One region of the Shewanella sp. 10N.286.52.E4 genome, then DNA from elsewhere that is predicted to be linked to it. Evidence: predicted binding sites of a transcription regulator. Region 1 holds the regulator's gene; the other holds the start of a gene.

Region 1 (6,086 bases):
CCTAACAGTAAAACACCAATTCGCATGCGCGGGCCTGCGCAGCGACGGTGGACCTTTTGGGTCAATAAATTCACTTGTGATTTAGGCACTAAAGTGACAAGACTTAATCCATCTTGATATAAAGGTTTAGCATCACGACTTAATAAACGCGCAAAACTACGACGGTAATGTTCGGCATCGGCGCTTACTAGAGCAACTAAGCCTAAATCGTTATTCACACAAATATCAGTGATCGCCAGCGTTTCGGCATGTAACTCAATTAAACTATGTACTTGCTTTTGATTCTCAAGCGTAAAAGCTAACTCGACCTTATGATGCGCCGATGTCCAGTAGGCTAGAGGAGCAATCCCCTCCTGGGCGAGTAAATCAATTAGGTCTTGTGTTGGTGACTGCTGCTTAATCCGAAACAGCACCACTTCGTTTAGATTAGTCACCACTGGCGCACTGGCCGATGAGCTTTGTGGCGCGATTAAGGTAAAGTCGGTATGTGATGCATAGCTTGAGCGCACTGCTAAACTAACATTAGTGTCAAACAGTGGCTGTAGTGTGCGACTGTGAAGCACTGGGGAGCCTAAATGCGCAAGGCGGTCAGCTTCAGCAAGCGACATGCTATTAAGTAACTTTGCATCACTGATTTTATTAGGGTCGGCATTAAACACCCCTTCTACATCAGTCCAAATTGTCACGCGTTCAATGTCCGCTAAGCTGGCAATTAACGTCGCACTGTAGTCAGAGCCATTACGGCCCAGTAATAGGGTTTCGTTATGTTGATTCGCGCAAATAAACCCTGTGATCACTAGACGCTCATCAGGGTGTGCTTCAAGAAGTTTTTGCACTCTTTGACGTGACTCTTCAATGCGAATATTTGGCACTACGCCTTCATCTGCCACAAGAATAGAACACGCATCAACATTAATTGCCGCCACGCCAGATTCACGTAACAAAGCAGCCATGAGTCTAGCTGACCAACGTTCACCAAAACTCAGGACATGATTAAGTTGGAACTCATTTCGCTGCTCAAGGGATAGTAAGCTGATAAGTTGAGACTTATCAGTAGATAATCGTTCACGTAAATCACGAGCTTGTTCATTTGAAAGAAGTTGTTCAATGAGGTTTTGTTGATAACTCACAAGTACTTGCAGCTCTTCTTGCCACAATTCACCTGTTTCACGAAGCGATAATAACTTATACAAAAAGTTAGTACTCTTACCCGCAGCAGACACAACGACTAAATCATCACAGTTTCCATGAGTAAGCAAAATATGGGCGACGCGGCGATAGCAATCAGCATCCGCTAAACTTGAACCACCAAACTTATGTAAATGACTGCGGGTCATTTGTAACTCCTTAAACCACTTTTTGCGCTGCCATATGTACTGAATATGGCAACAATAAAATCTTACTGACTTAACTTATGACAATCTAATTTATTAGCTTAAAGCTCAGCAACTGCAGCTAAACCAGCTTGGATATCAGTAATCAAATCTTCAGCATCTTCAATACCGACTGATAATCTCAGCAATGTATCTTTAATACCAGCCTCATATCGGGCTTCTGGCACCATTGCTCTGTGTGTCATTGTCGCAGGTACGGCAACTAAGCTTTCCACTCCGCCTAAGCTTTCAGCAACACTGAATATTGATAAGGCTTCTAAGAAAGCAACAACTTCAGCTTCGCCACCTTTAAGTTCAAAACTTAACATAGCGCCAAAGCCTTTTTGCTGTTTAGCGGCAATATCGTGACCTGGGTGGTCTTTTAACCCTGGGTAATATACTTTTTCGACAACATCACTGGCTTGAAGGACTTCAATCACTCGTTGTGCATTGATTTGATGCTCACGAATACGTACAGCCAATGTACGAATGCCGCGCAAAGTTAGGTAGCTATCAAAGGCTGAACCTGTCAGACCTAAAGTGTTTGACCACCAATGTAATAGCTCACCAAGTTCAGCATCTTTAGCCACGACAGCGCCGCCAACCACATCACTATGACCATTGATGTATTTAGTGGTCGAGTGCATCACAATATCAGCGCCCAGCTCTAGCGGTTGTTGCAAGATAGGCGAAAGAAAGGTGTTATCAACAACAACTAAAGCATCCACTTTATGGCTCGCAGCCACAATCGCTTTGATATCAACAACACGTAATAACGGATTAGACGGAGTTTCTAACCAAACCATTTTAGGCTTTTGCGCAATCGCATCTGCCAGTGCTTTATCATCAGTTTGATCAACTACGATTAATTTAAATTGACCTTTGTTGGCAAGATTAGTGAACAGTCGATAACTGCCGCCATAACAATCATGTGGTACAACTAATAAATCTTCAGGACCAAGCAAGCTAGTCACTAAAGTAATCGCTGCCATACCGGTACATGTCACAACACCTGTAGCACCATTTTCAAGTTTGGCTATTGCCTCACCTAAAACGCAACGGGTTGGGTTACCAGAGCGGCTGTAGTCGAATTCTCTTGGGTTTGTGTGTCCATCAAACGAGTAGTTAGTCGAAAGATAAATCGGCGGGACTACTGCGCCATATTGAGTATCGGATTCGATACCTTGGCGAACGGCAAGTGTAGCAGCGCGATGTTTGGTCATAATAATCTCCTGAAGATTGACACACTCATGAATAATACACCATAGAGATGTCTAGATGGCTAAATGTACCTAAGCTAAATCAGATCGTCAACACAAATTAGACGTTTAGACGTCTAAACATAAAGAAATCTATTTGCATTCGTTATAGAATAACAGCAATAATTTGACTGTAATAAATAAGCAGTTAAAATCTGCCACGAATCTATCGTATAAAGGTGAGTTAATGACTGAATGGAATGGCGACTATATCAGCCCATATGCCGAACATGGCAAAAAAAATGAACAAGTTAAAAAAATCACGGTATCGATTCCTTTAAAAGTACTAAAAGTGCTAACCGATGAACGTACTCGCCGTCAGGTAAATAACTTGCGTCATGCAACCAACAGTGAACTTTTGTGTGAAGCCTTTTTACATGCGTACACTGGCCAGCCTCTACCAAATGATGATGACTTATCTAAAGAAGGCCCTGATAGCATCCCAAGTGAAGCAAAAGCACTAATGGATCAAATGGGTATTGAGTGGGAAGACTTAGACGACTAAGTCTATTGTCAGTATGCTTTCAAGCTGACTGGCAAGTGTGATAATAAATCAATTTTGTGCTTACATTACGGTGTAAGCCTTCATTGATAAGCTCCCCCTCCTCTTCGCAATATGACAATACTTGAGTCAAATTTGCACTCAAAGAGAACACTATGGCATTTATCGATCCGCAAACCTTGATGCTGGCATCGGCTATTATATTTCTCGGTGCACTCACTCAAGGGCTTATTGGTTTTGGCTTAGCTGTTGTTGCTAGCCCATTGCTATATATTATTGATCCCCAACTTGTACCTGCCCCTGTTATTGCTTGCGGTTTTTCAATCGCTTTACTTACTTTATTACGTGAGCGCACATCCCTGCAATTCAACGGACTTCAATATGCACTCATTGGCCGTGTACCTGGCGGCTTTCTTGGCGCAGCATTACTGGTCTTTGCGCCGCAATCCATATTAGGTCTGGCTATTGCCTTTATTGTTGCCAGTGCTGTCATTCTAAGTTTTTATAAAATCACCGCACCAGTCAATCGCTTCACGCTATTTATCGCTGGGATTCTTTCTGGGGTTTTCGGTAATATTGCCGCTATTGGTGGCCCGCCTTTGGCTATTTTATTAGCCGGAAAAGATGCACCGCAATTTCGCGCGGCATTATCGATTTTCTTTGTATTCAGCTCTATGATTGCAATGATCATTTTATTCATCGTTGGCTTAGTTGAAATGAAGCATGTTTGGTTGTCTTTAATGCTCTTACCATCAGTATTTTTAGGCAGTTTTGTCGCGGGCAAACTCAGCAACAAAGTAGATAAACAAAAAACGCGCACAGCCACATTGGTATTGTGCGGCTTAAGTGCCTTAGTGTTGACGATAAAGTCATTAATTGAATTGTCGGCAGGATAAAAGTGGCTAAGAGGTAACTCACTAGACATGCACTAGGTATGCACTAGAAATAGGATAGATTGCTTCGAAGCGAGTCTACACCAAGCCAGCCTAAAAGTGATAAGAGGTTTGTAGTACTGCCCCAATGGCGTCATCTTCACCATAGCTACCACTCATATCAAGCTTGAATGCTTGACCAATGGCAAAGCCAGTACCAAATGAGTAGATATCGACACTGTTATCTTTCAAATCATGACGGTAGCCCATACGAAGCGACAACCAGTCTGTTGCTTTAAACTCCCCTCCCATGCGCCAATACTGAACGGCATCAAACTCTTTAAATCGGCTCTGTTCAACGAGGTCAATATCTGTGGTTAAGGTTATCGATGTCCAATCATATGCAGCGCCAGCAGTAATTAATGGCTCCACTTGATAATGAAATTCACGGCCTTGCGCTTCCACCGTTTTGATAGTTTTACTGAATAAATTACGTGCTGATAAACCGATAGTAAGGGCATCTAATGGCTCAAAAGCGACCCCGATATCAAGGTTAAATACGTTCTCATTATTGCGGTACTTATCATCATCAAAATCATCGGCATCGAAATTATTGGCGTTTACTGAATAATGATAAGTATCGATACGTTGAAACTTAGGTGAAATCCCCACTCTTACTGGCATGTTCACAATCGATAACGGAAAACTTAACGCCACACCAAAATCTGTCACCCCACCAGCAAGTACAACACCTTGAGAATCTAAATCAGTAATATCAGCTGGAGGGTTGAGAGGATCTAATGTATTTAAGGTATCGATATCCGACTGTGCTATATCAGCAATACCAACAGCATCGAGATAACTCTTATAAAACACGGCCATTGGCATACGTTCATTAGGAATAACAATCGCAGCGCCGATCCCAGCTGATAACTCGGCCCGATTGCCTTTTAATGATTCCAAGTCAATAACTAAGTCATCTCGATAACCTTCAACATCACTGCTATCACCCGAATTAATTGCCGCCTCCAGTCCATCATAAGAGTCCTGCAAAGAGTCGAATTTATCAATCATGTTATCGCTATCGGCGCCTTCAGCCCCCACAACAGGAAGCAGTAAAGAGAACTGTTGTGCTTTTTTTATCTCAGCAGCACTATAACTTGAATGGGGAGTGAGAATGGAAAGTAAAGCAGGATTAATAAAGCTTGCGCCAATACGATTTGATGCAGCTACACCAGTGCCGCCCATACTGTCACTTCGCGCTTCAAAATAAAGCCCGCTGGCTTGCACATTGCTGGCAAACACAAGTAAACAGAAAGCTAGCGCTAGTCTTTTTTGCATCCATCATTCCCAATTCTTATTGTTTAATAAACATAGTAGAAATCGGCAGATAAATGTTTAAACAATCAAAAATAATGCAAAAATGTTAATCTATTTTGGCATGCTATTCTTAAGTTTTTTCTATAAATCAGGTAGATAACTTTTAAAGTTATCTAAGGTGAATTGAATAAATTTTTTCAATCGCTCAGGTTGAAATTTGTCTTTATGATAGAGCACATAAAACGGTGTATCGGGAATATGCCAATCTTGAAATACTTCGACTAATTGGTGCTGACTTATTTCTTCAGCGCAATACAAATAAGGTAGCCTCACTATGCCATTGCCAGCTAATGCACTGAGTTTCATTGCTCTACCATTTTTACACCTGAAACTTCCTTTTATCGCCACTTCTACACTTTCGTGAGTATTGGTTTTATGGGCGAAACGCCAATGGTTTATTGATCCCACAATACAAGTATGTCGATTAAGCAAGGTAGGATGCGCAGGTATCGCATGCTGAGCTAAATAATTTGGAGATGCTAATGTGCAGTTTTTAATATCCATTAACTTACGTGCAATAAGCCCAGAATCTGCCAACTCCCCCATTCTAAACACCACGTCAAAATGATCTTCAATCAGATCGACTCGCTGACTGCTGAAATCTAAATCTATGGTGATATCAGGATATAATTGAATAAAGTCATTCACTAATGCAACAACGATTTCTTCGCCTAAAAAGCCCCCAACACAGTTAATATAA
Region 2 (6,086 bases), on a different contig from region 1:
AAATAGGTCGCCGACCACGTTCATGCCATTCATTAATGGCCCTTCAATCACATCAAGCGGGCGCACAGCTTGTAGGCGCGCTTCTTCAGTGTCTTGGTCGATAAATTCGGTAATGCCTTTTACTAGCGCATGGGATAAACGCTCTTCCACAGGCCAGCTACGCCATGCTAAATCTTCTTTTTTAGCGATTTGTTTACCGTCACCACGAAACTTTTCTGCCACATCAAGTAGCTGTTCGGTATTAGTTGAGTCGGCAACAGGGCAAGGTAAGTTTTGCACCACGTTTTCGACTTTCTGTTTTAAATCTGGGTCAATATCATCGTATATAGCTAACTGACCCGCGTTAACAATCCCCATGTCCATACCGGCTTGAATCGCATGGTATAAAAACACCGCATGAATGGCTTCACGTACTGGGTTGTTACCACGAAACGAGAACGAGACGTTTGATACACCGCCTGAAATCATTGCATAAGGCAGGGTGGCTTTAATGTCTTTAATCGACTCGATAAAGTCGACTGCGTAATTGTCATGCTCTTCAATACCCGTAGCAATGGCGAAGATATTCGGGTCAAAAATAATGTCTTCAGGTGGAAAGCCAACTACATCGACTAAAACGCGATAAGCACGGGTACAGATTTCAGTTTTACGAGCGCGGGTATCGGCTTGGCCGTCTTCATCAAAGGCCATTACGATGGCTGCAGCGCCATAACGCTTCACTAAGGTCGCTTGTTTGATAAAGGCTTCTTCGCCTTCTTTCATCGAAATAGAGTTAACGATCGACTTGCCTTGAACGCACTTAAGGCCAGCTTCAATCACTTCCCATTTTGATGAGTCAATCATGATAGGTACACGAGAAATATCAGGCTCAGAGGCGATTAAGTTTAAGAACTTTTTCATCGACTCGGCGCCATCGAGCATGCCTTCATCCATGTTGACGTCGATGATTTGCGCGCCGTTTTCGACTTGTTCACGCACCACATCGAGTGCTTCTTCAAACTTTTCTTCTTTGATTAAGCGTAGGAACTTAGCAGAACCTGTGACGTTGGCACGTTCGCCCACGTTAACAAATAATGAGTTGCCATCAATGGTTAATGGCTCAAGTCCTGAAAGGCGACAAGCGACTGGGATCTCAGGCAGTTTACGTGGTTCGTGATTTATCACAGACTCACGAATGGTATTAATATGCTCAGGCGTACTACCACAACAGCCACCGACAATATTGAGCATGCCATCGGCGGCCCAATCTTGAATCACTTCAGCCATTTCTTCTGGGGTTTCATCGTAACCACCAAACTCGTTTGGCAGGCCAGCATTGGGATGCGCTGATACAAAGCATTCTGCAATACGCGATAGCTCTTCCACGTAGGGGCGCAGCTCTTTTGGCCCTAAGGCACAGTTAAGCCCGATTGATAATGGCTTAATGTGGCGTAGTGAATTGTAAAAACCTTCGGTGGTTTGCCCGGTTAATGTACGGCCTGATGCATCGGTAATGGTGCCCGATATCATCACAGGTAATCTGTCACCAAGGGTATCGAAGACTTTTTCAATGGCAAATAATGCGGCTTTGGCGTTTAAGGTATCAAAGATGGTTTCGACCATGATGATATCCGCGCCGCCTTCAATTAAGGCGCTGGTGGATTCAACATACGCATCGACCAGTTCATCAAAACTGACATTACGAAAGCTTGGATCGTTTACATCTGGGCTGATAGAACAGGTACGGTTTGTCGGGCCTAAAACACCGGCAACATAACGTGGCGTGCCAGTTTGCGCTGCCACTTCATCAGCTGCTTCACGTGCAACGCGAGCACCTTCTAAGTTCATTTCAGCCGATAGCGACTGCATGTCGTAGTCGGCCATGGCGATAGTAGTGGCATTAAAGGTATTGGTTTCGATAATGTCGGCGCCAGCCAACATGTATTTGGTGTGAATGTCTTTAATGATTTGACGTTGGCTTAGGATCAACATGTCGTTGTTGCCTTTTACGTCGCAATGCCAGTCTTTAAAGCGCTCGCCACGATAATCAGCTTCTTCCAATTTGTAGTCTTGGATCATGGTCCCCATGGCACCATCAAGGATTACAATGCGCTCATTTAGCGTATTGGTAAGTTGCTCAAGAACCTGACTGTAGGAAGTCGACTTCGTCATAACTGATTACCTTTATTACTTATTAGTTGGTGCTATTGGCCAGCAATATGGTGATGAGGCAGTGCGATTAACGCTCATTAGCATACCTTTATTGATTGGATAAAAGGCGCTGACAAGTGAAAAATCCCTGTAAAAATATTCATCATCAAGATTTGTTTGGACATTTAAACGTATAGACGTCCATAATACGTTTAAATAGATTGTAAGAGCAAGCGCATTACACAAGTAAGCTGGACGCTAGATTAAATTCAGTGTCTATGAAATCTTTATAATCGTCAGAAGTGAATGATTTACGCTTGATAATGGCTGGCTGTTAGCTGAGTGCATGCTTGAACTGAATGAAGGCACGAAACAGAATGAGGGCACGAAGCAGAGTGAATTGAGCTGAGTTGCACTGAATTGAGTTGCACTGAACTGAACTGAGTTGCACTGAACTGAACTGAGTTGAACTGAACGAAACGAAACAAGGGTGAAGCGTTAATATGCAACAAGCCAAAATGATATTACTGCGTCATGGTCAGTGCGAAGGTGGCAATATTTTACGTGGTAAAACCGATGTTGCGCTTACGCCTTTGGGCGTGGCCACCATGGAGGCTAGCGTAAAAAAATTAGGCGGGGCTTTGCAGGCTGCTTCGTTGACGATATACAGCTCTCCTTTAATACGCTGCCAGCAATTTGCCCAAAATTTAGTGGCTGATATAAATCAAAACCGCAGCTTCAGCCAACAACTTAATGCTAATGAACCTGTTAACAAGCGAGAGTTTGATTGCCAAACCAGCTTGTTAGCTGAAGTAATACAGATGCCGCAATTTCAAGAAGTAGATTTTGGTGACTGGGATGGGCAAACGTTTGATGCTTTATACCAACATGACGGCCAAGCTGTAGATCGCTATTGGACTAACCCTTGGCTGCATACACCACCTAATGGCGAAACGATGCTTGAGTTTGAAGCCAGAGTCACTAATGGACTCGCCGAGGTGTCTGGTCAACTTGCGGCTCAGTTATCAAGTTTGAAGCAATTAAAGGGGCAGGTTTCAGGTGAATCAAGCCTTGCTTCATCGCCTGAGACTGATTCTGATATTGACTTTGATAATGGCACAGCTACAGGGAATGAGAAAGCAACTGCTTTGATTGTCACCCATGGCGGCGTGATCCGCTGCATCATGAGTCATATTTTAGGGCTTGATCAATGCGCTGGTTTGTATTCACAGCTGGCGATAGATTACGGCGCCACAGTGGTGATTGATGTTTATTGGCCAGAACAGGCAGTAACTAAACAGTCATTTAACTGTGCTTCTGAAATTGAATCGACGCAATCAATGACAAGACCTGCGGCCAGTAAACCCGTCTATCGATTACATTGGCCGAGTTAAATTAATCACCTGCAAAACTTGAGCAGCTAAATCACTAAAAGATTATCGTTAAAAGGTCATAAACTCGGTGAGATATATCGTACAATAGTGCGAGAACAGTTTAACCGCTTGCAAGCTAAGCACTTAATAATCACTGTTTGTTTAAAATGTAATAACGTTAATTTACTGCTTTGTCGTTAGTAAAACTCGATAGCCAGTAAATGAATAGGGAATCATGGCATTCATAAGTTACTTATGATGATTAGCATGAACTGTACCCGCAACTGTGATGTGGCATGAAATAGCAAGCTAGTTTGTTCGTTTGCCCACTAAGTCAGATACCTAGCGTTATTTTCTTTGCTGTTTAACAGCGTTATGCAACCTAAGCGGGTGACTTAGGCGGAGTGTTAATGTTATTTATTCGTTCATTTTCCTTATCAGGTATTAATGCATTTTTTATCGCTAGCGCTGTAGGCGTTATCGCTAAGGCGACAAAGATATGAGTGCAGATATCCCTTCAGCGTTAAACGTTGAACTCCTCAGTTGGTCTGCTGATGATAATCAGATCCTTTCTCGCGTCAGCTTTAGCCAAAATCAGGGAGAAATGCTTGGACTGATTGGCCCCAATGGCGCCGGTAAGTCGAGCTTACTGCGTTGTCTCTATCGTTATATCACCCCAGAGCAAGGCAATGTGAAGCTTTTTGGCCGTAACATTAATGGCTTTAGCCAAAAGCAACTGGCGACTCAAGTGGCAGTCGTTCAGCAAGAAACTCCGCACTATTTTGAAATGACCACAGAGCAAATTGTCGCAATGGGGTTAACGCCCCATAAAGGCTTGTTTGAAAGTGATTCTTCGTCGGATAAACAAGATATTGCCGATGCACTTACCAAAGTTGGTTTGCAATTAAAGGCCAAGCAGCAATATGAGCAGTTATCAGGTGGCGAAAAACAACGGGCATTAATTGCCCGTGCGATTGTGCAAAAACCTCAGCTGCTGATTCTTGATGAACCGACCAATCATTTAGATATTCGTTATCAAATCCAAATTTTAGAGCTAGTTAGGCAACTTGGGATCAGTGTGATTGCTTCTATTCATGATTTGAATTTAGCCAGTGCTGTGTGCGATCGCTTAATACTGTTAAATGCAGGCAAGTGCATTGCGCAAGGTTTACCAGATGAAGTGTTAACTGAAGCCATTATTGGTGATGTATTCGGGGTATGTTGCCAAGTGTCCAAACACCCTCAACACGGCAAACCTTTGATAACCTATTTTTATGGCTATCAAAGTGGTGGTCATAGTAAAGATGATGAAGCAGAGGCAAGTTTATGACCCTAGCTGCATCATCGATGAAATATAAGCTATTAATTTTTGCGACCGCATTATTAACCCTAATGACACCTATTGCAGCATCAAGCTTTGGCGCTGCAAACATTAGTTTTGAGCAAGTCGTTGGCTTATTTGCCTCACCTTTTTTGGGCGCTGATGCTGACAGCGCTAATGCCTTAACGCAACGAATTGTGTTTGAGTTACGTTTACCTCGAATTGCATTAGCCTTTATTGCTGGCGCAGGTTTAGCGCTCGCAGGCAGTGTGTTGCAAACTGTCACGCGAAATCCGTTAGCAGATCCCTATTTATTTGGTATAAGTTCAGGTGCCTCTTTTGGCGCAGTATTGGTGCTGAGTTTTTTTGGTAGCCAAGGATTAGTGCAGCAATGGTTGTCGGAGTCTGGTAGCCACTTAGCCGAGGCGATACTGCGTTCTGGCTGGTTTAGTCATGATGCCTGGTGGTCATGGTCATCACTCAGTTTGCCCATAGGGGCATTTATTGGTGCGTGTTTTTCAGTGTTATTGGTGTTGTCTTTATCGGGTTTTGGCCGCGCAAGCCAAGTTGAAAGAATGCTGTTATCCGGTGTTGCTACTTCATTCATGTTTGGCGCACTGACCAGCTTGGTATTGTATTTTTCTAGCCCGCAAGCTGCGGCGTCAGTGCTGTTTTGGAGCTTAGGCAGTTTTGCCAAAGCAAGTTGGCAAGGACTGGTGATACCCGCTGTGGTGGTATCCGCCAGTATATTGATTATTTTGGCATTTAAGCGTCAAGTTATCGCGATACAGGCTGGCGATGAAAGTGCCCACTCATTGGGGGTAAATGTCGCCAAGCTGCGTTTGTATATGTTGGTATTGTGTTCATTAATCACCGCCGTACTCGTGGCAAGTTGCGGCGGTATTGGCTTTGTGGGCTTAATGATCCCCCATACTGTTAGGCTACTTTTCCCTGGGCAGCAGCCTATTTTAATTACCGCACTTGTCGGTGGATTATTTATGGTGTGGATAGATGTACTCGCCCGTTGCTTACTGGCTAACCAAGAATTACCTGTTGGGATTATTACGGCTGCTATTGGTAGTGTGTTCTTCCTATTTGTTTTACGCCATCGTCGTTAAGACGCTGTTTTGGAGTATAAAAATGTTTGCAGTAGATCCGGTTAACCATCATATAGATGAGCAGATCCAACATAAAATAAACCAAAAAACTAAGCCTTTGGGCGCGCTAGGTCTTTTAGAAACCTTGGCAAAGCAAATTGCACA

The links. Region 1 encodes MetJ, which represses methionine synthesis genes. Its sites were predicted from a motif close to TAGACGTCTAGACGTCTA; they were not measured.
Region 2: metH (methionine synthase) is a predicted target of MetJ. The motif match lies at 2,317-2,334, and genes of this name have one in related genera.

The regions. Positions count from the first base shown of each region.
Region 1 covers NZ_JBFRJJ010000069.1:11,360-17,445, reverse strand. Annotated here, with positions in the region: gene AB4153_RS21125 (bifunctional aspartate kinase/homoserine dehydrogenase II) at 1-1,337, opposite strand, end outside; gene metB (cystathionine gamma-synthase) at 1,436-2,596, opposite strand; gene metJ (met regulon transcriptional regulator MetJ) at 2,820-3,137, shown strand; gene AB4153_RS21110 (sulfite exporter TauE/SafE family protein) at 3,290-4,030, shown strand; gene AB4153_RS21105 (conjugal transfer protein TraF) at 4,121-5,347, opposite strand; gene AB4153_RS21100 (LysR family transcriptional regulator) at 5,468-6,086, opposite strand, start outside.
Region 2 covers NZ_JBFRJJ010000004.1:216,222-222,307, reverse strand. Annotated here, with positions in the region: gene metH (methionine synthase) at 1-2,151, opposite strand, end outside; gene AB4153_RS02370 (histidine phosphatase family protein) at 2,634-3,524, shown strand; gene AB4153_RS02365 (ABC transporter ATP-binding protein) at 4,003-4,833, shown strand; gene AB4153_RS02360 (FecCD family ABC transporter permease) at 4,830-5,942, shown strand; gene cobT (nicotinate-nucleotide--dimethylbenzimidazole phosphoribosyltransferase) at 5,947-6,086, shown strand, end outside.